Regions from separate parts of the Streptomyces sp. NPDC087263 genome, predicted to be linked through region 2. Evidence: predicted binding sites of a transcription regulator. Region 2 holds the regulator's gene; the other holds the start of a gene.
What was found. The regulator HspR, encoded in region 2, represses chaperone genes until heat shock. The targets are predictions, from matches to a motif close to TTGAGNNNNNNNNNCTCAA.
Positions count from the first base shown of each region.

Region 1: a site for HspR is predicted at 12,717-12,735, ahead of lon (endopeptidase La). Genes of this name have one in related genera too.

Region 1 is NZ_JBIUYT010000002.1:509,291-525,183, forward strand. Features, by position in the region: gene ACIPC1_RS07520 (NlpC/P60 family protein) at 1-1,132, shown strand, start outside; gene ACIPC1_RS07525 (styrene monooxygenase/indole monooxygenase family protein) at 1,209-2,462, opposite strand; gene ACIPC1_RS07530 (GTP-binding protein) at 2,637-3,314, opposite strand; gene ACIPC1_RS07535 (DUF742 domain-containing protein) at 3,295-3,711, opposite strand; gene ACIPC1_RS07540 (roadblock/LC7 domain-containing protein) at 3,708-4,259, opposite strand; gene ACIPC1_RS07545 (nitrate- and nitrite sensing domain-containing protein) at 4,256-7,051, opposite strand; gene ACIPC1_RS07550 (protein phosphatase 2C domain-containing protein) at 7,447-8,235, shown strand; gene ACIPC1_RS07555 (MarR family winged helix-turn-helix transcriptional regulator) at 8,425-8,916, opposite strand; gene ACIPC1_RS07560 (lysozyme) at 9,238-10,074, shown strand; gene lon (endopeptidase La) at 10,274-12,694, opposite strand; gene ACIPC1_RS07570 (hypothetical protein) at 12,959-13,234, shown strand; gene ACIPC1_RS07575 (GNAT family N-acetyltransferase) at 13,449-14,228, shown strand; gene ACIPC1_RS07580 (GNAT family N-acetyltransferase) at 14,267-14,914, shown strand; gene ACIPC1_RS07585 (spermidine synthase) at 15,116-15,793, shown strand.
Region 2 is NZ_JBIUYT010000004.1:404,489-420,381, forward strand. Features, by position in the region: gene ACIPC1_RS15170 (hypothetical protein) at 1-289, opposite strand, end outside; gene ACIPC1_RS15175 (Yip1 family protein) at 615-1,634, opposite strand; gene ACIPC1_RS15180 (FG-GAP repeat domain-containing protein) at 1,773-3,101, opposite strand; gene ACIPC1_RS15185 (SDR family NAD(P)-dependent oxidoreductase) at 3,229-3,948, opposite strand; gene ACIPC1_RS15190 (helix-turn-helix transcriptional regulator) at 4,050-4,883, shown strand; gene ACIPC1_RS15195 ((Fe-S)-binding protein) at 5,158-7,425, opposite strand; gene ACIPC1_RS15200 (undecaprenyl/decaprenyl-phosphate alpha-N-acetylglucosaminyl 1-phosphate transferase) at 7,772-8,887, shown strand; gene dnaK (molecular chaperone DnaK) at 8,994-10,841, shown strand; gene grpE (nucleotide exchange factor GrpE) at 10,838-11,506, shown strand; gene dnaJ (molecular chaperone DnaJ) at 11,540-12,727, shown strand; gene ACIPC1_RS15220 (heat shock protein transcriptional repressor HspR) at 12,735-13,187, shown strand; gene ACIPC1_RS15225 (sugar ABC transporter substrate-binding protein) at 13,642-14,769, shown strand; gene ACIPC1_RS15230 (Uma2 family endonuclease) at 14,868-15,296, shown strand; gene ACIPC1_RS15235 (M15 family metallopeptidase) at 15,337-15,893, shown strand, end outside.

The sequences.
Region 1 (15,893 bases), on a different contig from region 2:
GCGTCGGGTCTGTACGGCGGCCGTGACGACGGTGACCGCCGGGGCGCTGGTGGCGTTCTCGCCGGCCGCTTCGGCCGTTCCCGCGCCCTCGGAGCCTGGCTCGCGTTCCGTCGCCGAGTTGCTGACGGACCTTCAGCGGCTCTACCGGGACGCCGAGCGCGCCAGCGAGACGTACAACGCGACCGAGGAGAAACTGAAGAAGCAGCGGGCCGAGGTCGTCCGGCTGGACGGGAACCTCGCCAAGGCCCGCCTGACGCTGCACGACAGCCGTGGCGCCGCGGGGCGGCTCGCGCGGCAGCAGTACCAGGGCAGGACCGAGATCTCCTCGTACGTACGGCTTCTGCTCGCCCGCGATCCGCAGCATGCGCTCGACCAGGGACATGTGATCCGGCAGCTCTCGCTGGAGCGGGCCGAGACCGTGGAGCGGGTGGTGGGGAACGAGAAGCGGTTCGACGGGCTCGCTCGGGAGGCTCGCAAGGCGCTCGACGGTCAGCTCACCCTCGCCGGGCGGCAGAAGGAGGCCCGGGATGCGGTGCGCGGGCGGCTGAAGGATGTCGAGGAGCTGCTCGCCTCGCTGACCGTCGGTCAGCTTGCGGAGCTGGCCGAGTTCGAGAAGTCGGGGGAAGCTGCGGCTCAGAAGAAGTTCATGGCCTCCGGTGCGCTCAGCAGCGGTGTGCGGCGGCCCTCGCGGGAGGGTGAGGAGGCCCTGCGCTACGCCGTCGAGCAGATCGGCAAGCCGTACGAGTGGGGTGCGGAGGGGCCGACGTCGTACGACTGCTCGGGACTCACCTCGCAGGCCTGGGAGCATGCCGGGCGGCCCATCCCCCGGACCAGCCAGGAGCAGTGGGCCCAGCTGCCGCACATCCCGCTGAGCGACCTGCGGCCGGGCGATCTGGTGATCTACTTCCCCGAGGCCACCCACGTCGCCCTCTACCTGGGCGACGGGGTGGTGGTGCAGGCTCCGCGGCCCGGGGCGAAGATCAAGGTCTCGCCCATTGCCGCCAATCCGCTGCTGGGGGCGGTGCGCCCGGATCCGGGCCCTCCCCTGCCCCAGGGCCACTACACGCCACCGAAGCTCCCCGAGGGTGCCATGGAGGGTGCGGACGAGGGCTTCGGCGCCCCCGCTCAGTAAGCCGACGCGGGCACGGACGCCCCTCCAAGGGCGCGGGGAACTGCGCCGCCACCAGCCCGCGCCTGGGGTGAAAGCCTCAGGCCCCCGTCACCGATGCCAAGTACGCATTCGTCTTCTCGGGTTCGAAGAAGAAGTTCTCGAAGTCCGCCGGGTCGTCGAAGCCGTTCGCGAAGCGGGCGGCGACCGGCGGGAGTTGGCCCGCCGCGCCGATGAGGTTCAGGACGTGCTCCGGCGGAGCGCCCAGCATGGCGTTCGTCCACTTCGTCACGTGCTGAGCCGTGTCCCAGTACCGGTCGAACGTCGCACGCATCCAGGTCTCGTCGAACTCCTTCTCCCCGTGCTCGACGATCGAGGCGAGGTACGCGGCGGCGCACTTGGAGGCGGAGTTGGAGCCCTGCCCGGTGATCGGGTCGTTGGCGACGACGACGTCCGCGACGCCCAGGACCAGACCGCCACCGGGGAGGCGGCCGATCGGGTTGCGGACGGTGGGGGTGTAGCGGCCGGACAACGTGCCCTGGGCGTCGGTCAGTTCGGCCTTGGTGGCCCGCGCGTGCTCCCACGGCGTGAACCGCTCCATGAGTTCCAGGGTCAGGGAGAGGTGTTCTTCCGGGGCTTTGACTCCGCGAAAGGCGTCCAGCGGGCCGCCGGGTATGCCCTCCCAGAAGAGGATGTCCGCGTGGCCGGAGGTGGTGAGGGTCGGCATGATGAAGAGCTCACCGACGCCGGGGACCAGGTTGCAGCGGACCGCGTCGAACTCCGGATGCTCCGGGCGCGGGCCCAGGCCGTGGACGTACGACACCGCGAGTGCGCGCTGCGGCTCCGTGTACGGGGAACGGGAGGCGTCCCGGCCGAACATGGACACCAGCTCGCCCTTGCCCGCGGACACCATCACCAGGTCGTACGTACGGGCGAAGAAGTCGAGGTCGGAGACCGCCGCGCCGTGGATGACGAGCTGGCCGCCGCGCTGCGCGAACGTCTCCATCCAGCCGGCCATCTTCACGCGCTGGTCCACCGACTGCGCGTATCCGTCGAGCTTGCCCACCCAGTCGATCGCACGCTGCGAGGGGCCCGGGTCGAAGGAGCCGGGGGCCGCCACCGAGACGCCGAGTCCTTCGATCTTCGGGGCCTGGGACTCCCAGAAGTTCAGCTGGAGATCACGCTCGTGCTGGAGTGCCGTGTCGAACATGCACTGCGTCGACATGACACGGCCGGTACGAATCTCGTCCGGCGTCCGGTTCGACATCAGGGTGACCTCGTACCCGTGCGACTGGAGGCCGAGGGCGAGCTGGAGTCCGGACTGGCCGGCTCCGACGACGAGTATCTTCCGCATGCGGGTGGTGTCTCCTACGGCTTGGGCGACCTGTTTCGGGGCTGCGCGTCCCCGAGTCGGGGCCGGGCGTCCCGGTTTCGGGGCTGAGCGTCCCCGAGTCGGGGCTGAGCGTCCCGGTTTCGGGGCTGAGCTCCATGTTCGAGGCTTAACTTCGCTGTTCGGGGCTGAGCTTCGCTATTCGGGGGTGACTGCGAGCGCGTGGGCGACCAGGGCCAGCAGGGTCTCGACGGCCGAGATCCGGCGGCGCGCGTCCATGATCATGACAGGTATGTGCGCGGGCACCGTGAGGGCCTCGCGCACGTCCTCGGGCTCGTACCGCTCGCTGCCGTCGAAGTGGTTGACCGCGACGACGTACGGCAGTCCGCAGCTCTCGAAGTAGTCGAGCGCCGGGAAGCAGTCCGTGAGGCGGCGGGTGTCGGCGAGGACGACCGCGCCGATCGCGCCGCGCACCAGGTCGTCCCACATGAACCAGAAGCGCTGCTGGCCCGGCGTGCCGAAGAGGTACAGGACCAGGTCGTCGTCGAGCGTGATGCGGCCGAAGTCCATGGCCACGGTCGTGGTCAGCTTCTCGGGCGTCGCGGTGAGGTCGTCGGTCTCCTCGCTGGCCTGGGTCATCAGCGCCTCCGTCTGGAGGGGCGTGATCTCGGAGACCGCGGTGACGAGCGTGGTCTTGCCCACGCCGAAACCGCCCGCCACCACGATCTTCGTCGCGATCGGGGCGCGGGTGCGGTCGGTCTGCCAGGCCTGGAGGTTCTCATCGGCCTCGGGGGACCGCGGAGCTACCGGTCCGGGATCGGCAACTGCCTTGGGGAAGGCGGTTCTTGGCGCGCCCTCAGAGACGACGGAGTCCATTCAGCACCCTTTCCAGCAGAGCGCGGTCCGGCTGTCCCGTGCCGTGACCGGTTCCGTACACACGGATCTTTCCCTGGTCCGCCAGGTCGCTCAGAAGCACCCGGACCACGCCGAGCGGCATCCTGAGAAGGGCGGCGACCTCGGCCACCGTTCGCATCCGGCGGCAGAGCTCGACGATGGCCCGCATCTCGGGCATCACCCGGGTTTCGAGCGAGCCGTTGGTCAACTCCCGGCGTTCCTCCGGGGCTTCGATCGCCGCGACGAACGTCTCCACGAGCAGGACGTGACCGAAGCGGGTGCGGCCGCCGGTGAGCGAGTACGGGCGTACGCGGGCGGGTTTGCGGTCGCCGCCGCGGACGGGGAGCTTGGTTGGATCACTACCACTGCCACTACTCATCGGGCACTCCCCGTCGGCTCGATCTCAGGCTCCGGCGCCGGCTCCGTCTCGATCTCGGTCTCCGTCTCCGTCTCCAGGGACTTTCTGAGTTCGATGCGGAGTTCGGGGGTCAGCACATGGCCTGCGCGGCCCACGAAGAGCGCCATGTGGTACGCCACCACGCTCATGTCGCAGTCCGGGGAGCCGTGCACACCCAGCAGCGAGCCGTCGCTGATCGACATGACGAAGAGGCTGCCCTCGTCCATCGCGACCATCGTCTGCTTGACGGCGCCGCCGTCCATCAGCTTGGCCGCGCCGATGGTGAGGCTGCCGATGCCGGAGACGATGGTGGCGAGGTCGGCGGCGGACCCCTTGGGGCCCGTGCGGCGCTCTTCTCTCGCCTCGCGCGCCTCCTCGTTTCTTCCGGGGTCGGAGGAGATCAGCAGCAGGCCGTCGGAGGAGACGACCGCGACCGAGAGAAGGCCTGGCACCTCCTCGACGAGGTTCGTCAACAGCCAGTGCAGGTTACGGGCTTCACTGCTCAGGCCGAAGGTACTGGGCGCGGTCAACTGCTTGCCTCCTCGACTGTGCCCCCCGATGGTTCTACGTCCTGTGCGTGCAACCCCGCGCCTTGCGCGGGCGCGTCCTGGTCGGCGATCTCCGCCTCCACCTCGCGACGGCCCTCCTGCGCACCCCGGTGGAAGCCACCGAGCCTGCGGCGCAGCGCCTCGGCGTCCACACCGCCCGTGCGTGGCCGCGGGGGCGCGACGGGCTCGGAGAGCTTCGGCGTCCGCTTGGGCAGGCCCTTGTCGGTGACCCGGCCGGGGCCGTCCAGGTCCGCGGCCCGCTCATGAGCGTCGGGGCCGATGGCGTAGGGGTCATCGGTGGGGGTGGCGGGGGTGATTGTGGATGCGGATGTGGATGTGGACTGGGTGGGGAGGGTTACGCCGGCTGTTTCGGCCGGGGCTGCCACGGGCTCGGGGACCGGCGCCGGGGCCAGGAGCTCCATCGTGGTCTCGGGTGTCGGCTCGGGCTCGGCGGCCGCCGGGGGCTCCTGCGGCGCCCGAGTGTCCGCGGCTGCGGCCTCCCTCGCCGTCCGCTCCGCCGCCGCGATCAGCGGGTCCACGTCCGCGGCCGGGGGCTGCGCCGTGGGCGTCGAACGGCCGTACAGGACGTTGGAGTTGGCCTCGGCGTCCGCGCCGGGGAGGGTGAGGGAGGGGGCGCCTGCGGTGGCCGGAGCGGCGGATACGGCGGAGGAGGGGGCGGCGGCCAGGAGACTCTTCGGGAGGACGGCGACGACCGCGGTGCCGCCCTGCTTCTGCTCGCGCAGCTGCACGCGTACCCCGTGCCGATGGGCGAGCCGGGCCACCACGTACAGGCCGAGCCCGAGTCCCTCGCCGCCCTCCTGGTCGTAGGCGTCGTCGGGATCGAACTCGGCGAGCCGGGTGTTGAGCAGGCTCATCCGCTCGGCGGTCATGCCGATGCCCTCGTCCTGCACGGAGAGCATCACCTCGCCGTTCTCCAGGAGCCAGCCGGAGACCTCCACGGCCATGTCGGGCGGCGAGAACGACGCGGCGTTCTCCAGGAGTTCGGACACGAGGTGCGAGATGTCGTCCGCGGCGAAGCCGGCCAGGTGCGCGTGCGGCGGCAGCGTGGTGATGCGGACACGCTCGTACCGCTCTATCTCGCTGACCGCGGCACGTACGACGTCGACGAGCGGGACGGGACCGGCGTGCTGCTGGCCGCGGTCGGCGCCGGCGAGGACGAGCAGGTTCTCGCTGTGGCGCCGCATGACCGTCGCGAAGTGGTCCAGCTTGAAGAGGGTGGAGAGACGGTCGGGGTCCTGCTCGCGCTCCTCCAGGCCCTCGATGATGCCGAGTTGGCGTTCGACGAGGCCGAGGGTGCGCAGTGCGAGATTGACGAAGGTGCCGTGGATGGTGCCGCGCACCTGCTCCAAGTGGGCGGCAGCCGCGGCGAGTTCGGTGCGGAGCTTGTCGCGTTCGTCGGCCATCAGCTGACGCTGGCCGATGAGGTGCTTGCGGTCGCCTTCGAGGGTGGTGATCCGCTCGTGGAGCTCGGCGGCGTGTGCGTGCAGCGCGTTCACGGAACGGACGACCTGGGCGAACTCGTCGTTGCGGCCGGTGAACTTGACCGGCTCCTGCGCGCCCGGGTCGGCGGCGAGACGGGCCGAGCCGCGCCGCAGGACGGACAGCGGGCGGGTGAGGCTGCGGGCCATCGCCATCGAGACGCCGACGGCGACGAGCAGCAGGGTGCCGATGGCCGCGACGCGGATCTCCAGCGCGGTGACGTCGTCGTCCCGCAGTGCTTCGAGGTCCTTGATGCGGCGGCTGTTGAGGGATGCCTCGGCGCCGCGCATCAGTTCGACGCGGGCGGAGAGCGCCGCGTCCAGCTTGTCGGTGCGGGTGTCGAGTTCGTCGTCGGAGAGCGTCGGCTGGTCGGTCAGGCCCGTGAGGTACTTGTCGGCGTTGGTGACGTCGGGCCCGGTGACCGTGGAGTCGTACTTGGTCTTGTCGGCCTTGGGCGCCGTCTCGCGGAACTCGGCGAGGGCCGCGTCCGAGCGGAGGCGGGCCTGCTGGGCGGCGGCGCTGAGCGCGTCGCGCTGCTTGGTGTCGGCCTCCGACGAGGAGCTGGTGGTGCTCGTCAGGCCCGTGTAGGGGTCGGTGGTGGTCTGCGTGCTGTGCGGGACGCTGAGGGCCGCGAGGAGCAGTCCACGGGCGGCGGCGGACTGCTGGACGGCGGAGTCCAGCTCGGCGAGGGAGTTCGCGCCGGAGCCCGCGCGGGGCGGCAGTTGCTCGGCCAGCTCCTCGGCGAGGGCGTGGAGTTCGGTGATGGCACCCGAGTACGACTGGTGCGCTTCGAGCGCGGTGCTCGCGCCGGTCAGCGCCGCTCTGCGCAGCGAGGCGATGGTGTCGAGGTCCGTGAGGAGGGACGCGGGGGCGTCCTCGTCCGCCCGCAGCTCCTCGACCTGCCGGTCGACCCGGGCGCCGCGCTGCTCCGAGGGCACCTTGTCCTTCGGCCGGCCCGCCGCGATGTACGAGGTGACCTCGTCGCGCTCGTCGGCCAGCGAGTGCGCGAGGGTCAGCGCCTGCTGGGTGCGCTGCGCGAGCGTCACCAGGTTCTGGGAGTCGTTGAGCTGACCCGAGGCGGTCAGGATCGTGGGTGCCCCGGCGCCGGCCACGGCAGCCGCGACGACCGCAACGGCGACAATCAGCCGATTGCGTACGTGGGCGGTTCGGCCCCTGCCCGCCGACTCGGCGGCGGCAGCGCCATCCCCAGTCGATCTGGAGGCTGTCTGCTTGCCTGTGCGCCTCGGCCGCGTCTTCTGCACCGGTGCTCGCATTCCTGACTCGTGTACTCATGTACCCGGGTGACGTTCCGTCAACTGGGGTGTTCGCTCTCCCCCGAGCTTTCGACCTCGCTCAAGCAGGGGGCGCCCCCACCGGTTCCCGACCCTCCCAGTGCCGGTGGACAGTGGTCCCGCATCATCCGGGCCGCCACCCGAAGGAGTGAACATCGGACCGGAGTTGGCGGGCAAGTCCCTCTGAGGTGTGCGGATCGCCTGCGCGGTGGGCTGGTTGGACGTGGGCGACGGGCTTTGGCAGTATTCGCCGCCACGCTTCGCCGGAGTCGATCATTCCATGCCAAACCCGGCGCCGGATCTGCCGGTCCGCGCCCATCCGGCGACCGATGCCGACCTCTCGTGGATCTTGTGAAGGGCTCGTGCAGACTGGCCGGATGCGTACTGAACTCGTCTCGGAGCCCGGCGACCCGGCACGCCCCAATGAGGACTTCGCATCGGTCGGACTTCCCGCCTCAGGACACGGGGGCGCACTGGTCGTCCTGGACGGCGTGACACCTCCCACCGGTGACGACGGCTGCGTGCACTCGGTCGCCTGGTTCTCCTCCCGCCTGGGCGGCGCACTGACCGAACTGTCCCTTACCTACAGGGATCTGACGCTGCCTGAGATCCTTTCCCGCTCGATCACGCGTACGGCCGAGGCCCATGCCGGGACCTGTGACCTTTCTCACCCCCGCACGCCCCAGGCAACCGTCGTCCTCGCCCGCTGGTCCGCCGTCGAGGTCGAGTACCTCGTCCTTTCGGACTCCGCACTGCTCCTCGAGTCCCCCGACGGCACCGTCACCGCACTCCTCGACGACCGCCTCTCCCACGTCCCCCCGGCGACCCTCACCTCCGCCGCCCGCACCGACGCGACCCTGCGCAACCAGGAGGGCGGCTTCTTCACGGCCGCCGCGGACCCCTCGGTGGCGTCGCGCGCGGTGACGGGGACGGTGCCCCGGTCCTCCGTCCGGGCACTGGCCGCCCTGACGGACGGTGCCACGCGGTGGGTGGAGAAGTTCCGGGAGGGGGACTGGACGGGCCTGTTCACCCTCGTACGGAAAGAGGGGGCGCAGGCCCTCGTCTCCCGCGTACGGGCGCTGGAGTCCGCGGACGCGGAGCTGCGGGTGCGGTTGGGGCGGAGCAAGACGCATGACGACGCGACGGTGGTGTTCGTGGAGTGGTGAGTTAGTGGTTAGTCAGTGGTGAGTCATCGAAGCGTGCCGCGCCGCTTCCGGGCGTGGGCGGCCACTTCTCCGGTGTTCGAGGAGTGGTTCATGGAGGGCTTCGAGGAGGGGTGAGCCGCGGCGATCCGGGGCCGGGTGTGGCCCTTCCGCACGCGGCCCTTCCGCACGTGGCCCTCCGCACGTGCTCGGCTACTTCTCGATCCCGGTGTTCAGCTGGTGCAGCAGCCGGGCCAGTTCGGCCACCTCCCGCGGGTCCCAGCCGCTGAGCTGCCGGACGTACCGCGCCCGCCGCGCCTCCCGCACCGCGCCGAAGCGCACCCGGCCCTCCTCCGTGAGGCGGACGAGCCAGGCGCGGCCGTCGGCGGGGTCGGGCTCCCGGGCGATGAGGCCGAGGTCCTCGAGGGCGCGGAGCTGGCGGGACATGGTGGCCTTGCCCACGCCGATGTAGGCGGCGAGTTCCGTGGCGCGCTGACGGCCGCACTCCTCCAGGCGGAAGAGGAGTCCGTACGCGGAGGACTCCAGGTCGGGATGGACCGCGCGCGCCATCTCCCCCGAGGAGGCCCGGGCCCGCCGCAGGAACACCGTCAACTCGCGTTCCAGCGAGGGGAATTCCTGGTCCACACCACTTCCGGACGCCGTGGGTTCGCCGCTCCGCCCGTCGCCGTTCGCGTCCTCGTGCACGTCAGCACCCCTGACTCGGTTTCCCGATCCTGAAAGTTTCTGCCAAAAATCGCCGTCGCCGCAGCTCCGCCAGTATTTCGTAGGCGTAGACCATCGGCAGCGTCCGGACCCTCTTCCCACGCCGTCCGCCGAGTGCGTAGCGTCACGGGCAGGCAAGCTGTGACATGACCACAGCAGAAAATCGACCGGCATGGCACCCAACCCCTGCGCCACGCCATCAACAAGTCGACGATGACTTGTCCCCCACCGCGGCAGGCGCATGCCGCCGGCGCTCCCCCACCGAGCACCACCGTGCACCACCGATCTCCTCGGAGGCACGACATGCCCGCGCACCGATTCAGATCCGGCACGACCCGCCGCTCGCACCCCGCCAAGCGCTTTCCCGCGCTCGGGACCCTGGTCGCCGCCTTCTCCCTCCTCCTCGCCGTACCGGCCCAGGCAGCCGATACCCCCGCCCGCGGCTCGGCCCACCTGGGCATGGGCGTCGTCGCCCACGACGGCCAGGGCGGCATCCCGGCCGACAGCAGGGCCACCCAGACGGAAGGCGTGGACGTCAGCAGCCACCAGGGCAATGTCGCCTGGGCGACCCTGTGGAGCAGCGGGGTCAAGTGGGCGTATGCCAAGGCGACGGAAGGGACGTACTACACGAACCCCTACTTCGCCCAGCAGTACAACGGCTCCTACAGCGTCGGCATGATCCGCGGCGCCTACCACTTCGCGACCCCCGACACGACGACCGGCGCCACCCAGGCCAACTACTTCGTCGACCACGGCGGCGGCTGGTCGCAGGACGGCAGGACACTGCCCGGTGTGCTCGACATCGAGTGGAACCCGTACGGGGCCTCCTGCTACGGCAAGACGCAGAGCGCCATGGTCAGCTGGATCAGCAGCTTCCTCACCCAGTACAAGGCGCGCACCGGTCGTGACGCCGTGATCTACACGGCGACCACCTGGTGGACGGAGTGCACCGGCAATTACGCCGGTTTCGCGACCGCCACCCCGCTGTGGATCGCCCGCTACGCCACCGCCGTGGGCACGCTGCCGGCCGGCTGGGGCTTCTACACGATGTGGCAGTACACGTCGTCGGGTCCGACGGTCGGGGACCACAACAAGTTCAACGGGGCACTGGACCGGGTGGTGGCACTCGCCAACGGCTGACGGTCGGGCCGGATGCTCACCACGGCTGACGGCCGCGGCGGAGTGCTCGCCAACGGCTGACAGCCGCGGCTGAGTGCGCGCCAACGTCTGACGGCCCCGGCAGAGTGCTCGCCACCGTCTGACGCCGGACATGGGAAGGCCCGGATCCCCTGGAAAACGTCTTTCCGGGACCCGGGCCTTCCTCAACCGATGGCGTCCGTCACGCCGCCACCGGAACCTCCACGGTGGCGCCGTTCGTCGCCGGAGCGAGCGCCAGCTCCAGCACCTGGCGGACATCCGTCACCGCGTGGACGTCGAGCTTGTCCAGGACCTCGGCCGGGACGTCGTCCAGGTCGGCCTCGTTGCGCTTCGGGATGATCACCGTCGTGACCCCGGCCCGGTGTGCGGCGAGCAGCTTCTGCTTGACGCCGCCGATGGGCAGGACACGGCCGGTGAGCGAGACCTCGCCGGTCATGGCGACGTCGGTGCGGACCAGTCGGCCGCTGAGCAGCGAGGCGAGAGCGGTCGTCATGGTGACGCCCGCGCTCGGACCGTCCTTGGGGACGGCCCCGGCCGGGAAGTGGATGTGCACGCCCCGGTCCTTCAGGTCGCCGACGGGGAGTTCGAGCTCCGCGCCGTGGCTGCGCAGGAAGGAGAGCGCGATCTGCGCGGACTCCTTCATCACGTCGCCCAGTTGACCGGTCAGGGTCAGACCCGCCGCGCCCGTCTCCGGGTCGGCGAGCGAGGCCTCGACGAACAGCACGTCACCGCCGGCGCCCGTGACGGCGAGTCCCGTCGCGACGCCGGGCACCGCCGTGCGGCGCTCGGCCGGGTCCTGGGCGGACTCGGGCACGTGGTGCGGACGCCCGATGAGCCCGCGCAGATCGTCCTCGGTCACCGTGAACGGCAGCTTCCGCTCGCCGAGTTCGTGCTGCGCGGCGACCTTGCGGAGCAGCCGGGCGATGCCGCGCTCCAGGTTCCGTACGCCCGCCTCCCGGGTGTACTCCCCGGCGAGCCTGCGCAGCGCGCTCTCGTCGAGCGTGACCTCGTCCTTCTCCAGACCGGCCCGCTCCAGCTGGCGCGGCAGCAGGTGGTCGCGTGCGATGACGACCTTCTCGTCCTCGGTGTAGCCGTCGAGGCGGACCAGCTCCATACGGTCGAGCAGGGCCTCCGGGATGGCTTCCAGGACGTTCGCCGTCGCCAGGAAGACGACGTCGCTGAGGTCGAGTTCGACCTCCAGGTAGTGGTCGCGGAAGGTGTGGTTCTGGGCGGGGTCGAGCACTTCGAGGAGGGCTGCGGCGGGGTCACCGCGGTAGTCGGAGCCGACCTTGTCGATCTCGTCCAGGAGCACGACCGGGTTCATGGACCCGGCCTCCTTGATGGCGCGGACGACCCGGCCGGGCAGCGCGCCGACGTACGTACGCCGGTGCCCGCGGATCTCGGCCTCGTCGCGTACGCCGCCCAGGGCGACCCGGACGAACTTGCGACCCATGGCGTGCGCGACGGACTCGCCGAGCGAGGTCTTGCCGACGCCGGGAGGTCCGACGAGCGCGAGCACGGCGCCGCCGCGGCGGCCGCCGACCACGCCGAGCCCTCGCTCGGCACGCCGCTTGCGCACGGCGAGGTATTCGGTGATCCGCTCCTTCACGTCCTCCAGGCCCGCGTGCTCGGCGTCGAGGATCGTCTTGGCACCCTGGATGTCGTACTCGTCCTCGGTGCGTTCGTTCCACGGCAGTTCGAGGACGGTGTCGAGCCAGGTCCGGATCCAGGAGCCCTCGGGCGACTGGTCGCTCGCGCGCTCCAGCTTCTCGACCTCCTTGAGAGCGGCCTCGCGGACGTTCTCCGGAAGGTCGGCGGCCTCTACGCGGGAGCGGTAGTCGTCACTCTCGTCCTCCCCGCCCTCCCCCTTGAGGTCACGGAGCTCCTTGCGTACGGCATCGAGCTGGCGCCGCAGCAGGAACTCGCGCTGCTGCTTGTCGACGCCTTCCTGTACGTCCTTGGCGATGGACTCGGCGACGTCCTGCTCGGCGAGGTGCTCGCGGAGCTGCTCGGTGGCGAGCTTCAGGCGGGCGATCGGGTCCGCGGTCTCCAGCAGCTCCACCTTCTGTTCGGTGGAAAGGAAAGGTGAGTATCCGGAATTGTCGGCAAGGGCGGACACGTCGTCGATCGCCGTGACGCGGTCCACCACCTGCCAGGCGCCGCGCTTGCGCAGCCAGCTGGTGGCGAGGGCCTTGTATTCCTTGATCAGTTCGGTGACGTGGCCGGGCAGCGGCTCGGGCACGGTCTCCCCGACGCGCGTCCCCTCCACCCAGAGAGCGGCTCCCGGACCCGTGGTCCCGGCGCCGATCTTGACGCGCCCACGGCCGCGGATCAGCGCGCCCGGGTCGCCGTCGGCCAGCCGGCCGACCTGTTCGACGGTGCCGAGCACACCCGTGCCCGCGTACGTCCCGTCGATCCGCGGCACCAGCAGCACCTGCGGCTTCCCCGGTGTCGAGCGGGCGGCAGCCTGAGCAGCCTCCACCGCGGCCCGCACATCGGCGTCGTTCAGGTCCAGCGGAACCACCATTCCGGGCAGCACGACCTCGTCGTCGAGCGGCAGTACCGGCAGGTTGAGCGGCGTGGACGTCGTATCGGCAGCCATGATCTTCCTCTCGACAAGCAAGTTGAGCTATGTGGACTCAATGCTTGTGAGCGCTCCGGTGTTCCCCGGAGGTGTTCGCTGTCAGCGATCGGGGTCGTACCTGCCCTCTTGGGGTAGCGGGTAGCCCCTGCACTTTCGCCTTCCGCCACGCGGCCGTCCCCCCGAGCCCCGCACCCCTGCCGCCCTGCCGCCCCAGCAGCCCGCCGCCGCAAGGCCGGGATCGAACACGCCGGGGCGCCTTGATAGCTTCGGCCTGTGCAATTCATGGTGATAACGCAGCGCTACAGCGACCGGTTCAGCGACGAGGACTTCGCGGCCGTCCTGCCTCAAGAGACCGAGACGGTTCGAGGGCTCTACGCCGACGGAGCACTCCGCCAGATCTGGTTGCGCGGAGACACACGAGGCGCGTGCTTCCTCCTCGAAGCCGAATCCCTCGGCGACGCCGAAGCAGCTGTGGCAGCCCTTCCCCTGGCACAGAAGCAGATGTCGGACTTCCAGATCATCCCGCTGCGGCCATACGGCGGTTTCGGCCCGCGCTGACCGCCTGGCCGGCCCGGCCGGAGAGGCCGCGGGGCCCGGCCGCGGGGCCCGGCCGCGGGTGAGCCGACCAACGTACCGACGACCGTGGAGCGGTCTGGCGTGGCCTGCCCGGACGCCGCTCGGATATTCGGTTGCCACGCCCGGCACGGTCCGTACCGTCTCCCCGGTGACAGACACCGGCACCCACCCCTTCCTCTCCGCCTACGACGACCAGATGCGCGGCGCGCCTCCCACCCCTCCCACCGGGGTCACCCACGAACAGGACGGGCCGCTGCTGCGGATCGTCGGGCAGTTCCGCGGGCTGGTCAGTGGTCCGCGTGACCTCGGAGTGGGCGGGGCGGAACTCGACCGCCTGATCGCCCGGCAGCGGGAGTACTTCGCCGGGCGCGGCGAGGCGGTGGAGTGGAAGACGCGGGGGCACGACCACCCCGCCGACCTCACCGAGCGGCTGTGCGCCGCGGGCTTCGTGCCCGAGGAGCGGGAGACGGTGGTCGTCGGACTCGCGGAGGAAATGGCGGCCGTACGGTGGCCGGTCGTGCCGCCGGGTGTCGTCCTGCGGCGGGTCACGGCGGACGTGGACATGCACCGGATCGCCGCGATGGAGTCGACGGTGTGGGGGGCCGACTGGAGCTGGCTCGCCGACGATCTGATCGCCCGCGTCGACGCCGCCCCCGACGAGATCGCCGTCTTCGTCGCCGAGGCGGGCGGTGAAGTGGTCTCCGCCGCCTGGCTGGTCTTCCGCGAGGGCACGGAGTTCGCGAGTCTGTGGGGCGGTTCGACGCTGCCCGGATGGCGGGGGCGGGGCATCTACCGCGCCCTTGTCGCCACCCGTGCCGTCCTCGCCGTGGCCCGCGGCGTCCGGTTCCTGCACGTGGACGCCTCCGACGACAGCGCTCCGATCCTGCGCCGCCTGGGGTTCCACGCCATCACCACGACCACTCCCTATGTGTGGTCGCCGCCACAGGGCGACCCGTCGGCGCCGTCGGTAAGGTAAGGCCTGTGAGGCGTTAGCAGCCATTACAGGGGGTTCTGGTGGACAAGATCGTACGGGCCTGGGTCGACGGCTGGGTCGTCTCGCGCGGGGCGGCTCCGCCGGTGATCGAGCCTTGGGGTTGCTCGGTCGACGTGGGACATCCGGAACACGTCTCGCGGCATGTTCTCGGGGCGACGAACGAGGCGGTCGAAGAAGCGACGGTCCGGAAGGTCGCCGACGCGGTGACCGGAGCGGGAGTGTGGCTCAAGGTGTTCGCCGAGCCGTCGACCGTCGAACCCTGGCTCGGTCAGGGCTGGTGGATCGACCCGCAGCCCGGCTGTCTGATGTCGGTCCCGCTCACCGCCGTCCCACCCGCGGCCACTCCCGACGGCTACCGCCTGCGCACCTGGTCGCGCGGCGGCGTCACCCGCGTCCTGGTCACCGCGCCGGACGGCTCCTGGGCCGCGCGCGCCCAGATAGCGGTCACCGGCGCGACAGCGGTCGTCGACCAGGTCGAGACGGCACCGGAGCACCGCAGGCGCGGGCTCGGCCGCCTGGTCGTGGGCACGGTGACGCGCGCGGCGGTCGAGCAGGGCGCCACGACCGGCGTACTGGCCGGAACACCGGACGGGCGGGCGCTGTACGAGTCCCTCGGCTGGCACATGGAGGCACCGCTGACCAGCGCGAAGTTCACCGGGGGCGCCTGAACGCGCACCCACCGCCACCCGCCGTGGTAGCGGCGGGTGGTGGTGGGCACATCGTGATCGCCATCGCCATCGCCATCGCCATCGCCATCGCCATCGCCATCGCCATCGCCATCGCCGGCGACGGTGTCGCCGTGCCGGCTCCGCCCCCTGGAACCGGGGTAATTCAGCCATCCGGCGCCGGGGAGCTGCCAGGATGGGCCGATGGTCACCTCGTACGACACCCCCCAAGTTATCGACCGTCGCGAGGGCCCGTACGGCGAGGTCGTGCTGCGGCGTCACGGTGCGCTGCTGCAGATCATCGCCAACGGGTGCTTCCTGATGGACACCTCCGACGGCCGTTCGGAGCGGCTGCTCGTCGACGCCGCGTACGGCGCGCTGGACGAGCGGGCGGCGCCGAGGCTGCTGATCGGCGGGCTCGGCGTCGGGTTCTCGCTCGCGCACGCCGCCTCGGATCCGCGCTGGGGGCGTATCACCGTCGTGGAGCGCGAGCCCGCGGTGATCGACTGGCACCTCGGCGGACCGCTGGCCGCGCTGTCGGGCGAGGCGCTCGCCGACCCGCGTACGGACGTCGTGGAAGCGGATCTGCTCGACTACGTCAATGAGATTTGCGACACATACGACGCGCTGTGCCTGGACATCGACAACGGGCCCGGCTGGACGGTCACGGAGGGCAACGAAAGCCTCTACTCGGAGGCCGGACTCGCAAGCTGTGCAAGGGCGTTGAGGCCCGGTGGGGTACTCGCGGTGTGGTCGGCGCAACCCTCTCCAGAATTTGAAGGAACCCTACGGAATGCCGGGTTCAAGGGGGTGCGTACCGAAGAGATCCCCGTTGCCCGGGGCGTTCCGGACGTCGTCCATCTCGCGGTAAGACCTGGATAGCCGAGCCGCGGCGACTGCCCGTACTCTGCTTGCCTGACGCGGATCATTCAAGCGTCAGGCGCAGTCATGGGATCACCCCACGGATTCCGGAAAGCACACT
Region 2 (15,893 bases):
GTGCGGGTACCCGTTCGTGGTCCTGAAGGAAGCTGACCAGGTCGTCGTAGGCAAGCTGTGAGACGCGAGGCGTGAGGTCCGTCTTGGCGCCCCAGAACCTCGCGGCCTTCGGCGCTTCCCTCGCGTTCACGGTGACCACTCGTACGGCGAGCATGGCGCCGATGAGATAGGCAAGGAAGGCGACGGAAGCGAGGACTCCACCGGGGCCTATCAGACCGCCGAGGCGGTACAGGGAAGCCCAGACACCATGTGCCTGCTGTGGCGTCGGAACACGGTCCTCCAGGATCATCCAGAGTGTCAGGAGCCAGATGCATCCCGTCGAGAGTGGCGCCCGGACATCACGAAAGCCCGGCAGCAGATTCGCCAGCAAGTTCTCCCCCTGGTCCAAGGTGCCGCCCGCGGGGCAGCCTGCCTTTGGAGCTTCCCGTTTCTTCTGCGTGAACCCGATCTTCTGCGTGAACCCGACCGATTATCACGATCGCTTGCCGGCTTCACGAACCTCCCCCTCCCTCAAACGCCCTCCCCCTCATGGCGCCAACGGCCTCGGTGGTCGTACGTGAAGGGCCCCGGTCGAGCGTTCGACCGGGGCCCTTCACGTGTGCCGCTGAGGTTGTCTAGAACGTACCCAGCTTGATGATCGACAGGATCGCGATCAGCTGGATCGCGGAGGCGGCGAGGGCCTTCGGCCACGGGAGGTCGTGGGACTTGCTGACCATGAGGGTCAGGAGGGCGCCCGCGGCGACCCAGGTCGCCCAGCCCAGGAGCTGGACGAAGGAGGCGTCGCCGCCGAAGAACATGGCGACGACCAGGCGCGGGGCGTCCGTGAGGGACATGATCAGCATGGAGAGGCCGACCGTGGGCTGCCAGGCGCCGTCGCCGCCGAGCTGGCGGGCCAGGGTGTGGGTGACCACGCCCAGGATGAACGTGCTGAGCACGATCGCGACGGCCGTCGTCAGGACGATCGGGATCGCGTTCGACAGGGTGGCGTTTATCGCGTCTTCGCGGGCTCCGTCGAAGCCGAAGACGGCGAGCAGGCCGTAGAGGAACGTCACGATGAGGGCCGGGGCCCACATCGTGTAGTCGCGCATCTGGAGGAAGGTCTGGTTGGGGCGGGCGATGATGCCCTTCAGCAGGTCCTTCCAGTGCAGGCGCGGGCCCACCGGCGGGGCCGGGGCCTGGCCGGCACGGTAGGTGTCGCCCTGGACGTACGGGTCCTCGCCGACCGAGAAGGCCTGGGTGTGCCCGGGCTGGTTCGCCGCGTACGGGTCCGGGCCCTGCTGCGGGTGCCCGTCACCGAAGTACTCCGGCTCGCCGAAACCCATGCCACCGCCACCGCCACCGCCATTGGCCTGGGGCCAGCCGCCCTGCTGCTGCCCGCCGTACGGTTGCTGCCCGCCGCCGTACGGCTGCGGCGGCGCGGGTGGGTAGCCGTACGGCGGCCGGCCTCCCTGAGGAGGCTGCGGGGCCTGCTGCCCGTACGACGGTTGCTGCTGTTGCGGTCGCCCTTGCGGGGCGCGGTTGTCACGGCCGCGTCCGATCCTGAATCCAGCCACGTTATCGAACGTACCTGGTCCCGGAGAGTGATGTGCCGGGCCCAGCCTTCCTGGCCCGGCTTTGCGGCTGAGCTGTGACATCCCCTAAGGGACGTCCAAGGGACGCCGAAGGGATCGCCAAGGGGAGTCAGGGGGGTGGGGAAAAGCAACGGCCTCCGCCGCCAAGTGGGGGAAGGGGCGGAAGTCCACCCCGAGGAATGAGGAATGAGGGATGAGGAGTCAGGAGTCCATCTCCAGGAACTCCGACGTGGAGAAAGTCACCGTCGGCTTCTTCGCCACCAGGCCGTCCCTCGCCCCCGGATACACCGCGACCGTGTCCTTTGTCTCTCCCGGGTACGTCCGTACCACCAGGTCCGCCCGTCCGTCCCCGGTGAAGTCGGCGACGGTGAGGACGCGGGTGGTGCCCTGGGCGGGCGGCTGGACGGTGACCATGCCCGCCGGGGACGGTCCGGTCGTACGGCCTCGGAGCAGGCGTAGTTCCGAGCCGCTGGAGACGAGTTCGCTCAGGCCGTCACCGTCGAAGTCGCCGGCGTCGAGCACCGAGCCCGCGGTGGCGAGGCTGGAGCGGGCGGTGCCGGGCAGGTCGTAGCGCAGCGAGGTGCCGCCCATCGTGCCGACCGCCGCGTCCAGGGCCTTGCCCTTGCCGAAGCTGCCGAGGGCGACGTCGATGCCGGTGGGCAGGGTGGCGCCGGTGCGGGTGGGGCCCGCCGGGCCGCCGAGGACGATCGCGGATGCGGCGGTGCCTTCCGCCGTACGGACAAGGAGGTCGTCGTAGCCGTCGTCGTTCACGTCGGCCGCGGGACCCATGGGCACGTTGCCCGGGGAGGCGAGCGGCGCGCCCGCCGCGCGCGGGGCGCCCTTGCGGGTGAACGGGCCGCGCAGATAGCTGAGTTGACCGTTCGAGGCATGCACGACGAGGTCCGTCGCGCCGTCTCCGTCGAAGTCGCCGGGGACCGGCTGGTCCGGCCAGTCGTTGCCGAAGCGTGCCTTCGCGGGGATGGCCAGCTTGACGGCCTTGCCCGTCAGGCCCGAGGGGGAGCCGAAGAGGATCTGGAGGGGTACGGGGGGCATGCCCTGTCCGTTGTACGGCGGGTCCGTGGAGACCACGAGGTCGGTGAAGCCGTCCCCGTCCAGGTCGCCGCTCGCCTCCGCGTCGAAGACGGCGGGGAGTTGGCCGTCGGTGGGGGCGGCCTGGCGGCTGGGGCTGAGGAGTTGACGCGCGCCGGGTGTGAGGCCGCGGGCCGATCCGTACACGACGCCGATGCCCGCGTCGTCGCCGTGGGTGTCGTCGGGGCCCTTGACGAGGTCGTTCAGTACGAGGTCGGGGTGGCCGTCGCCGTTGAAGTCGTCCGCGGTGTCGCTGCCCTCGCCACGTGGGACGGGGAGCTGGGCGGGGGCGTTGGCGACGGCGATGGGGTCGTGGGCGGAGGGTGCCGAGGAGTTCCCGGTGCCTCCTCCCGCGCATCCCGTCAGGAGCAGGGCACATCCGAGCCCGGTGACGGCGGCCGCCGTACGTATCCCGCTCCCGTTTTCTCGCACGCGCACCATCCACCTCGAACACCGTCGGCAACAACCTGCACATGATGGCCTTGTTGCGGCGGGGAGTTAAGGGGAGCGACGTGCGGGGTGGGTCACGTGAGGTTCACCGGCTTGATGGCGGTGTTGCTTCAGGCCATCACCAGGGGATCGGTCCGTCGATGTCGAAGTACCCGCCGGTGGGTCCGTCCGGGCCGGTCAGGGCCGTGCGGACGATGATCTCGGCGCCCTGCTCGACGGTCTGCGTGCCGGTGCGGCCGTTCAGGTCGGTCGCGGTGTAGCCGGGCTCGACGCAGTTGATCCGCATGGCGGGGAACGCCTTCGCGTACTGCACGGTGATCATGTTGACCGCGGTCTTCGACGCCGGGTAGGCGACGCCCGGGTAGGCGTATGCCGGGGTGCCCGGGGTGCTGACCTCTGTCAGCGAGGCCAGGCCGCTGCTGACGTTGACCACGACCGGGGCGGCGGAACGATGCAGCAGCGGGAGGAACGCGTGGGTGACGCGCACGAGGCCGAAGACGTTCGTCTCGAACGTCGACCGCATCAGGTCGGCGGTCACGGCCGCGGCGCCGATCACGGCGTTGTTCTCCCCTCGCTCCTCGATGCCGGCGTTGTTGACCAGGACGTCCAGTCCCCCGTCGGCCTCGACGGCCTTCACCGCGGCCGCCACGGAGGCGTCGTCGGTGACGTCGAGCTGGACCGCCCGCGCACCCAGCTGCTCGGCGGCCCGGCGGCCACGCTCGGCGTCGCGGCTGCCGACGTAGACGGTGTGGCCCGCGGCGACGAGGCGGCGGGCGGTCTCGAAGCCGAGACCCTTGTTCGCTCCGGTGATCAGTGTCGTTGTCGTTGTCGTTGGCATGCCTCCACAGTGCGACGGAGCCGCGCGGTCAGCCAGGAGTCCCGTTTTCCTGGGACTGGCAGTACCAGGACGATCCGAGCGGGGCGGTGCACAGTGGATCCATGGCGACCACGGAGTTCGGGCACACGGTGCGGCGCTGGCGCGAGCGGCTCTCCCCGGAGGCGGCCGGACTGCCCGTCGGCGGCCGACGGCGCGCGGCCGGGCTGCGCCGCGAAGAGCTCGCCCTGCTGGCCGGGATCTCGGTCGACTATGTCACCCGCCTCGAACAGGGCCGGGCGGCCAACCCGTCGGAGCAGGTCGTCGAGGCCCTCGGCCGGGCGCTGCGCCTGTCCGGAGCCGAGCGCGAGCATCTGTTCCACGTCGCCGGGCTCGTACCGCCGGGGCAGGGCACGGTGCCCGCGTACATCACGCCGAGCGTTCAGCGGCTGCTGGACAGGCTGTCCGGGACGCCGGTCGCGGTCTCCGACGCGGCGTGGACGCTGTTGCTGGCCAACCCGCTGTACGTGGCGCTGATGGGCGAGTACCACGGCAACGACCGCAACGCGGTGTGGCGCAACTTCCTCGGCTCGGGCAGCCGCGTCCGCCACACGCCCGAGGCCCGGCGCGCGCTGGAGGCCGTACAGGTCGCCGAGTTGCGTGCGACGGCGAACCGGTATCCGGCGGACCAGCGGCTGCGGCGGCTGATCGCGGAACTGCGCGCGAACAGTGCCCGGTTCGCCGAGTTCTGGGACTCAGCCGCGGTGGGCCGGCCCGAGGCGTCGCGCAAGACCGTCGATCACCCTCAGGTGGGCCCCCTGACGCTGGACTGCGATGTGCTGAGCGTCGCGGGCAGCGATCTGCGGATCATGATCTACACGGCGGAGCCCGGCACGGAGGACGCCGAACGGATGGCGCTGGTGGGGGTGTTGGGGACGCAGGCGCTGACCACGCCCTGACGGGGGCCGCCGTACGTCTTGGGGAACCCGGTAGGGAAACGCAGGAGAGGCCGAGGAATCCCGGCCTCTGCGGCGTCAGCCCATGTGGGGGTTCGCCGTACGTCCTGGGGAGCCCGGTAGGGAAACGCAGGAGGAGCCGAGGAATCCCGGCCCCTGCAACGTCAGTCCATGTGGGGAGTCGCCGTACGCCCTGGGAGCCCGGTAGGGAAACGCAGCAGGGGCCGAGGAACCCCGGCCCCTGCAACGTCGACCCACGTACCTACTACCTACTGCGTCACTTCACCGGCTCCGGCTCCGGCACGCTCTCCGTCTCCGCCGGGCCCGTCGGGTCGGCCGGCGTCCTGACGGAGTCGAGGAGCAGCTGGGCCACGTCGACGACCTGGACGGATTCCTTCGCCTGGCCGTCGTTCTTCTTGCCGTTGACGGAGTCGGTCAGCATGACGAGGCAGAACGGGCAGGCGGTCGACACGATGTCGGGGTTCAGCGACAGGGCCTCGTCCACCCGCTCGTTGTTGATGCGCTTGCCGATGCGCTCCTCCATCCACATGCGCGCACCGCCGGCGCCGCAGCAGAAGCCGCGTTCCTTGTGGCGGTGCATCTCCTGCTGGCGCAGGCCCGGGACGGCGGACATGATCTCGCGCGGCGGGGTGTAGATCTTGTTGTGGCGGCCCAGGTAGCACGGGTCGTGGTAGGTGATCAGGCCTTCCACCGGGGTGACCGGGACCAGCTTGCCCTCGTCGATGAGGTGCTGGAGCAGCTGGGTGTGGTGGATGACCTCGTAGTCGCCGCCGAGCTGCGGGTACTCGTTGCCGAGGGTGTTGAGGCAGTGCGGGCAGGTCGCGACGATCTTCTTCGCGGACTTCGGCTTCTTCGTCGCCGGGTCCTCGTCATCCTCGCCGTACGCCATGTTCAGCGCGGCCACGTTCTCCATGCCGAGCTCCTGGAAGAGGGGCTCGTTGCCGAGTCGGCGGGCCGAGTCGCCGGTGCACTTCTCGTCGCCGCCCATGATGGCGAAGGAGACGCCCGCCATGTGCAGGAGTTCCGCGAAGGCCTTCGTGGTCTTCTTGGCCCGGTCCTCCAGCGCGCCGGCGCAGCCCACCCAGTACAGGTAGTCGACCTCGGACAGGTCCTCGATGTCGCGGCCGACGACCGGGATCTCGAAGTCGACCTCCTTGGTCCACTCCAGGCGCTGCTTCTTGGCCAGCCCCCAGGGATTCCCCTTCTTCTCCAGGTTCTTGAGCATCGTGCCCGCCTCGGACGGGAACGCGGACTCGATCATCACCTGGTAGCGGCGCATGTCGACGATGTGGTCGATGTGCTCGATGTCGACCGGGCACTGCTCGACGCAGGCGCCGCAGGTGGTGCAGGACCACAGGACGTCCGGGTCGATGACGCCGTTCTCTTCGAGGGTGCCGATGAGAGGGCGCTCGGCCTCCGCGAGGGCGGCGGCGGGCACGTCCGCCAGCTGCTCCTTGGTGGCCTTCTCCTCGCCCTCGGCGTCCTTGCCGCCGCCGGCCAGCAGGTAGGGGGCCTTGGCGTGCGCGTGGTCCCGCAGCGACATGATCAGCAGCTTCGGGGAGAGCGGCTTGCCGGTGTTCCAGGCCGGGCACTGCGACTGGCAGCGCCCGCACTCGGTGCAGGTGGAGAAGTCCAGCAGGCCCTTCCAGGAGAACTGCTCGACCTGGGACACACCGAACACGTCGTCCTCACCGGGATCGGTGAAGTCGATGTCCTTGCCGCCCGACGTCATCGGCAGCAGCCCGCCGAGCGCCACCGAGCCCTTGGCGTTGCGCTTGAACCAGATGTTGGGGAAGGCCAGGAAACGGTGCCAGGCCACGCCCATGTCCGTCTTCAGCGCGACCACGATCATCCAGATGAACGAGGTCCCGAGCTTGATCATCGCGGTGAGATAGATCAGGTTCTGGAGCGTGCCGACGTCCGTCCCCCGGAAGGCGGCGACGATCGGGTACGAGGCGAAGTACGCGGCCTCATAGCCGTGCACGTCGGCGAGGGCGCCCTCCAGGCCGCGCAGGGTCATGATCGCGAGCCCGATGATCAGGATGACGGACTCGACGAAGTAGGCCTGGCCGGTGTTGGACCCGGCGAAGCGGGACTTGCGGCCGGGCCTGTCCGACTTGGAGAGCTGACGGATGACGATCAGCGTGAGGATGCCGAGGGTCGTCATCAGGCCGATGAACTCGACGAAGATCTCGTACGGCAGCCAGTGGCCGATGATCGGCAGTGCCCAGTCGGCCTGGAAGAGCTGCCCGAAGGCGTTCACCAGGGTCGCGATCAGCGAGAAGAAGCCGACGGCGACGAACCAGTGCGCGACGCCGACCACGCCCCAGCGGTTCATCCGGGTGTGGCCGAGGAACTCCCTGACCACCGTGACGGTGCGCGCGGCCCAGTCGTCGGTGCGGGTGCCCGCGGGGACGTCCTGGCCGAGCCGTACGAACCGGTAGATCTGCGCGATGGCTCTGCTGAACAGCGCCACGCCGACCACGGCGAGTACCAGCGACACAATGATCGCGGCGAGTTGCATTGGGGGCTCCTCGGGCCTGCGAGGTGTTGCTCCGAGAGCTGCCTCGGAGGAGATTGCGGTGATTACTAAGCGGTAACTTATGCAGTCGGTCTGAGACTACCCATATCTTCTGCCGCACTGTAGCCAGCGGTGCGGTGATCTGTGTCGCTGAGGGTTGCCTGAGCGGTGGCGCCCCACAGCATGGCCGTACGGCCGGGCGCACCATGGCTGTACGGCCGGGCACGCAATGGCCGCACGGCCCCGCACGCAACGGCCGTACGCCGGGCAGGCAACGGCCGTGCGGCGACACGTAAACCCGATCGTGTTATTCGCACAATATTGTGACATTTGCGCCTAAATTGGCGAGGTGTTGTACGGAATCGTCGCCGCCCTCGCCGCCCTGCTCCTCACCGCCGCGCTCGCCGCCCTGCTGCGGATGTTCGCCCTGCGCTTCGGGGTGGTCGAGCGACGGCCGCGGCGCCCGCGCGCGGTTCCCCTGCTGGGCGGGGTGGCGGTGCTCGGCGGGACGGCGCTGGTGGCCGGCGTGGGGGAGTGGACGCAGGTCGCTCCGCTGGGGGCGGAGGCCGGGCGGCTCCTTGTGGCCGGGATCGGGGTCGCACTGCTCGGGTTGGTCGCCGACCTGCGGGCCGTGCCGCTCGTGGTCCAGGTGGCAGGCGTGGGACTCGCCGCCGCGCTGACCATGCCGTACGACGAACTCGGCGTGCTCGGCGGGCTGTTGGGCATCGCCTGGACGGTCCTGGTCACCCTCGCCTTCGTCTCGCTCGATCACGCCGACGGGGTGATGGGGACGGTGGGGGTCGTCACCGCCTTCGCGTTGAGCGGGTGTGCGGCGGCCGAGGTCATGGACGGTACGACGGTGCTGCTGAGCGTGCTGGCCGCGGCGCTCGCCGGGTTCCTGATGCAGGGGCGGCCCCCGGCGCGGATCGTTCCTGGGCGGTGCGGGGCGCTGTTCGCGGGGTTCGTGCTCGCCTCGGCTGCGGTGCTGGTGCACGGGGGGCGGGAGACGGGGTCCGGGGTCGCGGCGCTGTTCTCGCTGACGGCGGTCGGGCTGGCCGATCTCGCGCTCGCGGCCCGGCGGCCGGGCGGGCATCTCGCGCAGCGGCTTCGGCGGGTCGGGCTGACGTCGCGGGGGGTCGTGGTGGTGATCGGTACGGCGGCGTTCGGCGGGGCGCTCGTCGGTTTGCTCATCGACCTGGGGTGGGTGGGTGCGGGGGCCGCGTGGTGGGTTGCCGGGGGTGTCGCGTTGGTGGTGCTCGTGGGGGGTGCAAGGCCCGTGAGGGGTGCGGGGATGGTTTCTCGCCCCCGCCGCCCTTACCCGTTGCCGTCCCCTGGGGGCTCCGCCTCCGGACCTCCGTATCGGCCTGGACGGCCTCGCTCCCAAAGTCCTCAAGGGCCGGACAGGCTGAGGACTCAAGCAGCCGGACGACTGAAAAGCTCCAGGTCAGACGCAAGGTGCGCGTGAGAAACAGATAAGAGTTGAGCCTCCTCGACTCAGCTCTGTTGACGATGTGGCGAGCGTCGTGCACACTTGAGTCCGTTCCACTCAAGTCGTTGTTGGAGGAATTGAAATGGCACGTGCGGTCGGCATCGACCTGGGCACGACTAACTCCGTCGTCAGCGTTCTGGAGGGCGGCGAGCCCACCGTCATCACCAACGCCGAGGGTGCCAGGACCACGCCGTCCGTCGTCGCCTTCGCGAAGAACGGTGAGGTGCTCGTCGGCGAGGTCGCCAAGCGCCAGGCGGTCACGAACGTGGACCGGACCATTCGGTCCGTGAAGCGTCACATGGGTACGGACTGGAAGATCGAGCTCGACGGCAAGAGCTTCAACCCGCAGCAGATGAGCGCCTTCATCCTGCAGAAGCTGAAGCGCGACGCCGAGGCGTACCTGGGCGAGAAGGTGGCCGACGCGGTCATCACCGTCCCGGCGTACTTCAACGACTCCGAGCGTCAGGCGACGAAGGAGGCCGGCGAGATCGCGGGCCTGAACGTCCTGCGTATCGTCAACGAGCCGACGGCCGCCGCCCTGGCGTACGGCCTCGACAAGGACGACCAGACGATCCTCGTCTTCGACCTCGGCGGTGGCACCTTCGACGTCTCGCTGCTCGAGATCGGCGACGGCGTCGTCGAGGTGAAGGCCACGAACGGCGACAACCACCTCGGTGGTGACGACTGGGACCAGCGGGTCGTCGACTACCTGGTGCAGCAGTTCCGCTCCGGCCACGGCGTGGACCTGGGCAAGGACAAGATGGCCCTCCAGCGCCTCCGTGAGGCCGCCGAGAAGGCCAAGATCGAGCTGTCCTCCTCCACCGAGACCTCGATCAACCTGCCCTACATCACGGCCTCCGCCGAGGGCCCGCTGCACCTGGACGAGAAGCTCACGCGCGCCCAGTTCCAGCAGCTCACCGCTGACCTTCTGGAGCGCTGCAAGACGCCGTTCCACAACGTCATCAAGGACGCCGGGATCAACCTCTCCGAGATCGACCACGTCGTTCTCGTCGGTGGCTCCACCCGTATGCCCGCCGTCGCCGAGCTCGTCAAGGAGCTGACCGGTGGCAACGAGGCCAACAAGGGTGTCAACCCGGACGAGGTCGTCGCCATCGGCGCCGCCCTCCAGGCCGGTGTCCTCAAGGGTGAGGTCAAGGACGTCCTGCTCCTCGACGTCACGCCGCTGTCGCTTGGTATCGAAACCAAGGGCGGCATCATGACCAAGCTCATCGAGCGGAACACGACGATCCCGACCAAGCGGTCCGAGATCTTCACCACCGCCGAGGACAACCAGCCCTCCGTGCAGATCCAGGTCTACCAGGGCGAGCGCGAGATCGCGGCGTACAACAAGAAGCTCGGGATGTTCGAACTGACCGGTCTGCCGCCGGCCCCGCGTGGTGTCCCGCAGATCGAGGTCGCCTTCGACATCGACGCCAACGGCATCATGCACGTCACGGCCAAGGACCTCGGCACGGGCAAGGAGCAGAAGATGACCGTCACCGGTGGCTCCTCGCTGCCGAAGGACGAGGTCAACCGGATGCGCGAAGAGGCCGAGAAGTACGCGGAGGAGGACCACGCCCGCCGCGAGGCCGCCGAGTCCCGTAACCAGGGCGAGCAGCTCGTCTACCAGACGGAGAAGTTCCTCAAGGACAACGAGGACAAGGTCCCCGGTGACGTCAAGATCGAGGTCGAGGCGTCCGTCGAGGAGCTGAAGGCCGCGCTCAAGGGCGAGGACGCCACCGAGATCCGCACCGCCACCGAGAAGGTCGCCGCGGTCTCGCAGAAGCTTGGCCAGGCGATGTACGCCGACGCCAACGCCGCCCAGGCCGCGGGTGACGCCCCCGGTGCCGAGGCTCCGAGGGCCGACGACGACGTGGTCGACGCGGAGATCGTCGACGAGGACCGTGACCGCAAGGACGGTGCCGCGTGACGGAGGAGACCCCGGGCTTCGAAGAGAAGCCTGACGTCCCTTCCGGCGCCACCCCTGATGACGCCGAGCCGACAGCCGCCCCCGAGGGGGCGGCTGCGGCCGGGGACGAATCAGCAGCAGCACAGGCACAGGCCCAACTGGCCGGTCTGACAGCTCAGCTGGACCAGGTGCGTACGGCGCTCGGTGAGCGCACGGCGGACCTTCAGCGGCTTCAGGCCGAGTACCAGAACTACCGCCGCCGGGTGGAGCGCGACCGGATCGCGGTCAAGGAGGTCGCCATCGCGAACCTCCTGACCGAACTCCTGCCGGTGCTCGACAACATCAACCGAGCGCGGGATCACGGCGAGCTGGTCGGCGGCTTCAAGTCGGTGGGCGAGTCGCTGGAGTCCGTCGTCGCGAAGCTGGGGCTACAGACCTTCGGCAAGGAGGGCGAGCCCTTCGACCCGACGATCCACGAGGCCCTGATGCACTCGTACGCGCCGGATGTCACCGAGACGACGTGCGTGGCGATTCTGCAGCCGGGGTATCGCTTCGGCGAGCGCACCATCCGCCCCGCGCGGGTGGCCGTCGCCGAGCCCCAGCCCGGCGCGCAGGCCGTCAAGTCCGAGGACGCGACGGCCGAGGCGGCGGACGACAAGGAGAGCGGTGGCCCGGACGAGGGCTGACGTTGAACGCCTGAGAGAGGAGGGACGTCGAGGATGAGCACCAAGGACTTCATCGAGAAGGACTACTACAAGGTCCTCGGCGTCCCCAAGGACGCCACCGAGGCCGAGATCAAGAAGGCGTACCGGAAGCTCGCCCGCGAGTTCCACCCGGACGCCAACAAGGGAAACGCCAAGGCGGAGGACCGCTTCAAGGAGATCTCCGAGGCGAACGACATCCTCGGGGACCCCAAGAAGCGCAAGGAGTACGACGAGGCACGCGCCCTCTTCGGCAACGGCGGCTTCCGTCCGGGCCCCGGCGCGGGTGGCGGCGGCAACTTCAACTTCGACCTGGGCGACCTCTTCGGAGGCGGCCCCCAGGGCGGTGGAGCACAGGGCGGCGGCTTCGGCGGCGGGATCGGTGACGTGTTCGGCGGGCTGTTCAACCGCGGCGGCGCGACCACCGGCACCCGTACGCAGCCCCGGCGCGGCCAGGACATCGACACCGAGGTGACGCTCAGCTTCACCGAGGCGGTGGACGGCGCGACGGTTCCGCTGCGGATGACCTCGCAGGCGCCCTGCAAGGCCTGTTCGGGCACCGGCGACGCGAACGGCACACCCCGCGTGTGCCCGACGTGTGTCGGCACCGGCCAGGTCGCCCGGGGCTCCGGCGGCGGGTTCTCCCTCACCGACCCCTGCCCCGACTGCAAGGGCCGCGGTCTGATCGCGGAGACCCCGTGCGAGGTCTGTAGCGGCAGCGGCCGCGCCAAGTCCTCGCGCACGATGCAGGTCCGTATCCCGGCCGGCGTCAGCGACAACCAGCGCATCCGGCTGCGCGGCAAGGGCGCCCCCGGCGAGCGCGGCGGCCCGGCCGGCGACCTGTATGTCACGGTGCACGTCGACGCCCACCCGGTCTTCGGCCGCAAGGGCGACAACCTCACCGTCACCGTCCCCGTCACCTTCGCGGAGGCGGCCCTCGGCGGCGAGGTCAAGGTGCCCACCCTGAGCGGACCCGCGGTGACCCTGAAGCTGCCGCCGGGCACGCCGGGCGGCCGCACGATGCGCGCCCGCGGCAAGGGCGCGGTCCGCAAGGACGGCACCCGCGGCGACCTGCTGGTCACCGTCGAGGTGGCGGTCCCCACGGAGGTTTCGGGCAAGGCTCGGGACGCTCTGGAGGCGTACCGCGAGGCGACCGCGGGTGAGGACCCGCGGGCGGAGCTGTTCCAGGCCGCGAAGGGAGCATGAGGACGCCATGGACGTACCCGGCCGTCGACGCAACCCGTACGAACTGACCGAGGAGACGCCGGTCTACGTCATCTCGGTGGCGGCCCAGCTCTCCGGCCTGCATCCGCAGACCCTGCGTCAGTACGACCGCCTCGGCCTCGTCTCCCCCGACCGCACCGCCGGCCGGGGCCGGCGCTACTCGGCCCGCGACATCGAACTGCTGCGCACCGTCCAGCAGTTGTCCCAGGACGAGGGCATCAACCTCGCCGGCATCAAACGCATCATCGAGCTGGAGAACCAGGTCGCCGCCCTCCAGCAGCGCGCCGCCGAACTCCAGGCGGCGGTGGACGGCGCGGCCGCCGCGATGCAGCAGCGCGAGGCAGCCGTCCACGCCTCGTACCGCCGCGACCTGGTCCCGTACCAGGAGGTTCAGCAGACGAGTGCGTTGGTGGTGTGGCGGCCGAAGCGGACGTCCGAGTAGCCGTTCCAACACGCGGAAGGGGCCGGGAGGGTGCACACCTCCCGGCCCCTTCCGCGTCGCTCAGGTCACTGCGCGGACGCCGGGGTGGAGGCCATGGTGAGCAGGCTGCCGGCGGCTGTCGCCGGCGTCACGGCGAGTGCCGCTCCGCTGCGTCTGGCTGGTGGCATGCTTCGCCTGTTGCGTGAGGTGTGTGCGTGGGTCGACATCAAGACACCTGGTCGGGTGCATGGGTTGTACGCGCGCACTGGGCACCCTGTGAAATGAGTGAAGCGTGTGAATCAGTGGGGATTCCTGGAAGTGGAGACGCGGCCTCTTCCCATCGTGTTCACTTGGGGAACACAGCATGCTGTTGCCATCTCGTTAAGTGGTTAGTCCTTGACGCTGAGGTCATCGCCGCGTTGGCTTTCAGCCACCTGGGTCGCAATGCTGCAACCTCGCCCGGAAGGCACCTGTTGTGAACACTCGTAACACCCGTCGGCGTCGGGCCGTCATAGCCCTGAGTACGTCCGCGATGGCCGTCTCCCTCGTCGGCTGTGGGGTCGTGGACGGGATCGGTGGCAGTGAGACCAAGGCGAGCCCCACGAAGGGCGACGACCTCACGGTGGGTCTGCTCCTCCCGGAGACGGAGAACACGCGTTACGAGAAGTTCGACTACCCCATCATCCGCGACGAGGTGAAGAAGCTCACCAACAACAAGGGCACGGTGGTCTACGCCAACGCCGCTGCGAGCGCGGCGAAGCAGGCCACCCAGCTCCAGAAGATGGTGGACGACAAGGTCGACGTGCTCCTCGTGGACGCCGTGGACTCCAAGGCCATCGCGCCCGGCGTGCAGAAGGCCAAGGACGCGGGCATCCCCGTCATCGCCTACGACAGGCTGGCCGAGGGGCCGATCGACGCGTATGTCTCCTTCGACAACGAACTCGTCGGCGAGGTGCAGGGCAAGGCCCTCATCAGTGAGCTGGGCAGCAACTCCGCCAGCAAGAAGATCATCATGATGAACGGCTCGGTGACCGACCCGAACGCGGCGCAGTTCAAGGCGGGCGCCATGGTCGAGCTCCAGAACAAGGTCACCATCGCCAAGACGTACGACACCAAGGACTGGGACCCGGTCGAGGCCACGAAGAACATGGAGAAGGCCGTCGCCGCCGTCGGCATCGACAACATCGCCGGCGTGTACGCCGCCAACGACGGCATCGCGGGCGCGGTCATCGACGTCATGAAGACCCTGGGCGTCAGCAAGGTTCCGCCGGTCACCGGGCAGGACGCGGAGCTCGCCGCGGTGCAGCGCATCGTCAAGGGCGACCAGTTCATGAGCGTCTACAAGTCCTACCCCCAGGAGGCCAGCGTCGCCGCCGAGATGGCCGTGGCGAGGGTCCAGGGCCGCACGATCGAGTTCGACGCCCTGGCCAGCGACAAGGTCGACAGTCCCACGGACAAGGACATCCTGGCCGCGCTCGTCCCGGTGGTCGCCCTCACCAAGGACAACATCGACGACACGGTCATCTCCGACGGCATCTACAAGGTCAAGGACATCTGCACCGCCGACTACAAGTCCGCGTGCAACGCGATCGACCTCAAGTAGTCCGCGGCCCCCTCGGTCCCCTGACGTGACCCAGCAGAGCGGCGAGCCCCTCCGGGCCGGTGACGATCACCGTGCGGGGCTCGTCCGGATTCCGGTACATGGACGAATACGGGGCGTATCAGGCAAGGGCCGTAACACTCGGGCGACGTCGCGTGTGGATGCCGGATGTACTGGTGGCCGCTGACTCACGGGAACCGGAGCCGCACGCGGACGCCGACGCGGAGGACATCGGTGTCGTGGCCCCGGCCGTGCGGCTGGTTGCCGAGGTGGTCTCCGGTGGAAGGTGCCACCAAGACCGGGTCTGTAAGCGCCGCGAATACGCCCGAGCCGGTATTCCTGTCTACGTGATCGTTGATGACTACGACAACCAGGGCACCGTCACCGTCCTCACCGAGCCCCAACCGGAGAAGGCCGACTGGGTAGGAGTCCACCGTGTCCCCTACGGCACCGAAGTCACCATCCCCGAAGGACCCGCAAAGGGCTTCGTGATCGGGGAGACGATCACCGGGCCCAAGCGGAAGGCATAAGCCCCCGCGCCCCCAAGGTGTCGTGCGGCATGATCCGTTCATGACCGAGATCGTGTTGATGTCAGACCCGAAGATCGCCGCGATACCCGTTGTGGACTGCGGGGAACTCCTTCTCGACGTGCGGGAGAGAGAGCTGTTTCCTGTCGATGCCCGCCGTCGGGACGACTCGGGAGCCTTCGCGCATCTGCGGGTAGGCGTGCTGGACAGGCTTGTGAGGGCCAGGGCCCTGCTCCCCCGTGGAGTAAGGCTGTTGTTCGTCGAGGGGTATCGGCCGCCGGCCTTGCAGCGGGAGTACTTCGAGCAGTACGCCGACGAGTTGAGGGCGGGCAACCCCGGCTGGGATGCCGAGCGCGTCCGGAACGCGGCCAGCCGGTACGTGTCCCCTCCGGAGATCGCCCCGCACAGCGCGGGCGCCGCCGTCGACCTCACCCTCGTCGACGCCGACGGACATGAGCTCGACATGGGGACGCCGGTGAACGCGAACCCGGAGGAGAGCGACGGCGCCTGCTACACGGGCGCGAGCAACATCGGCCCGCGGGCGCGCGCCAACCGGCGGCTGCTCGGCGACGCGCTGACCGCGGCCGGTCTGGTCAACTA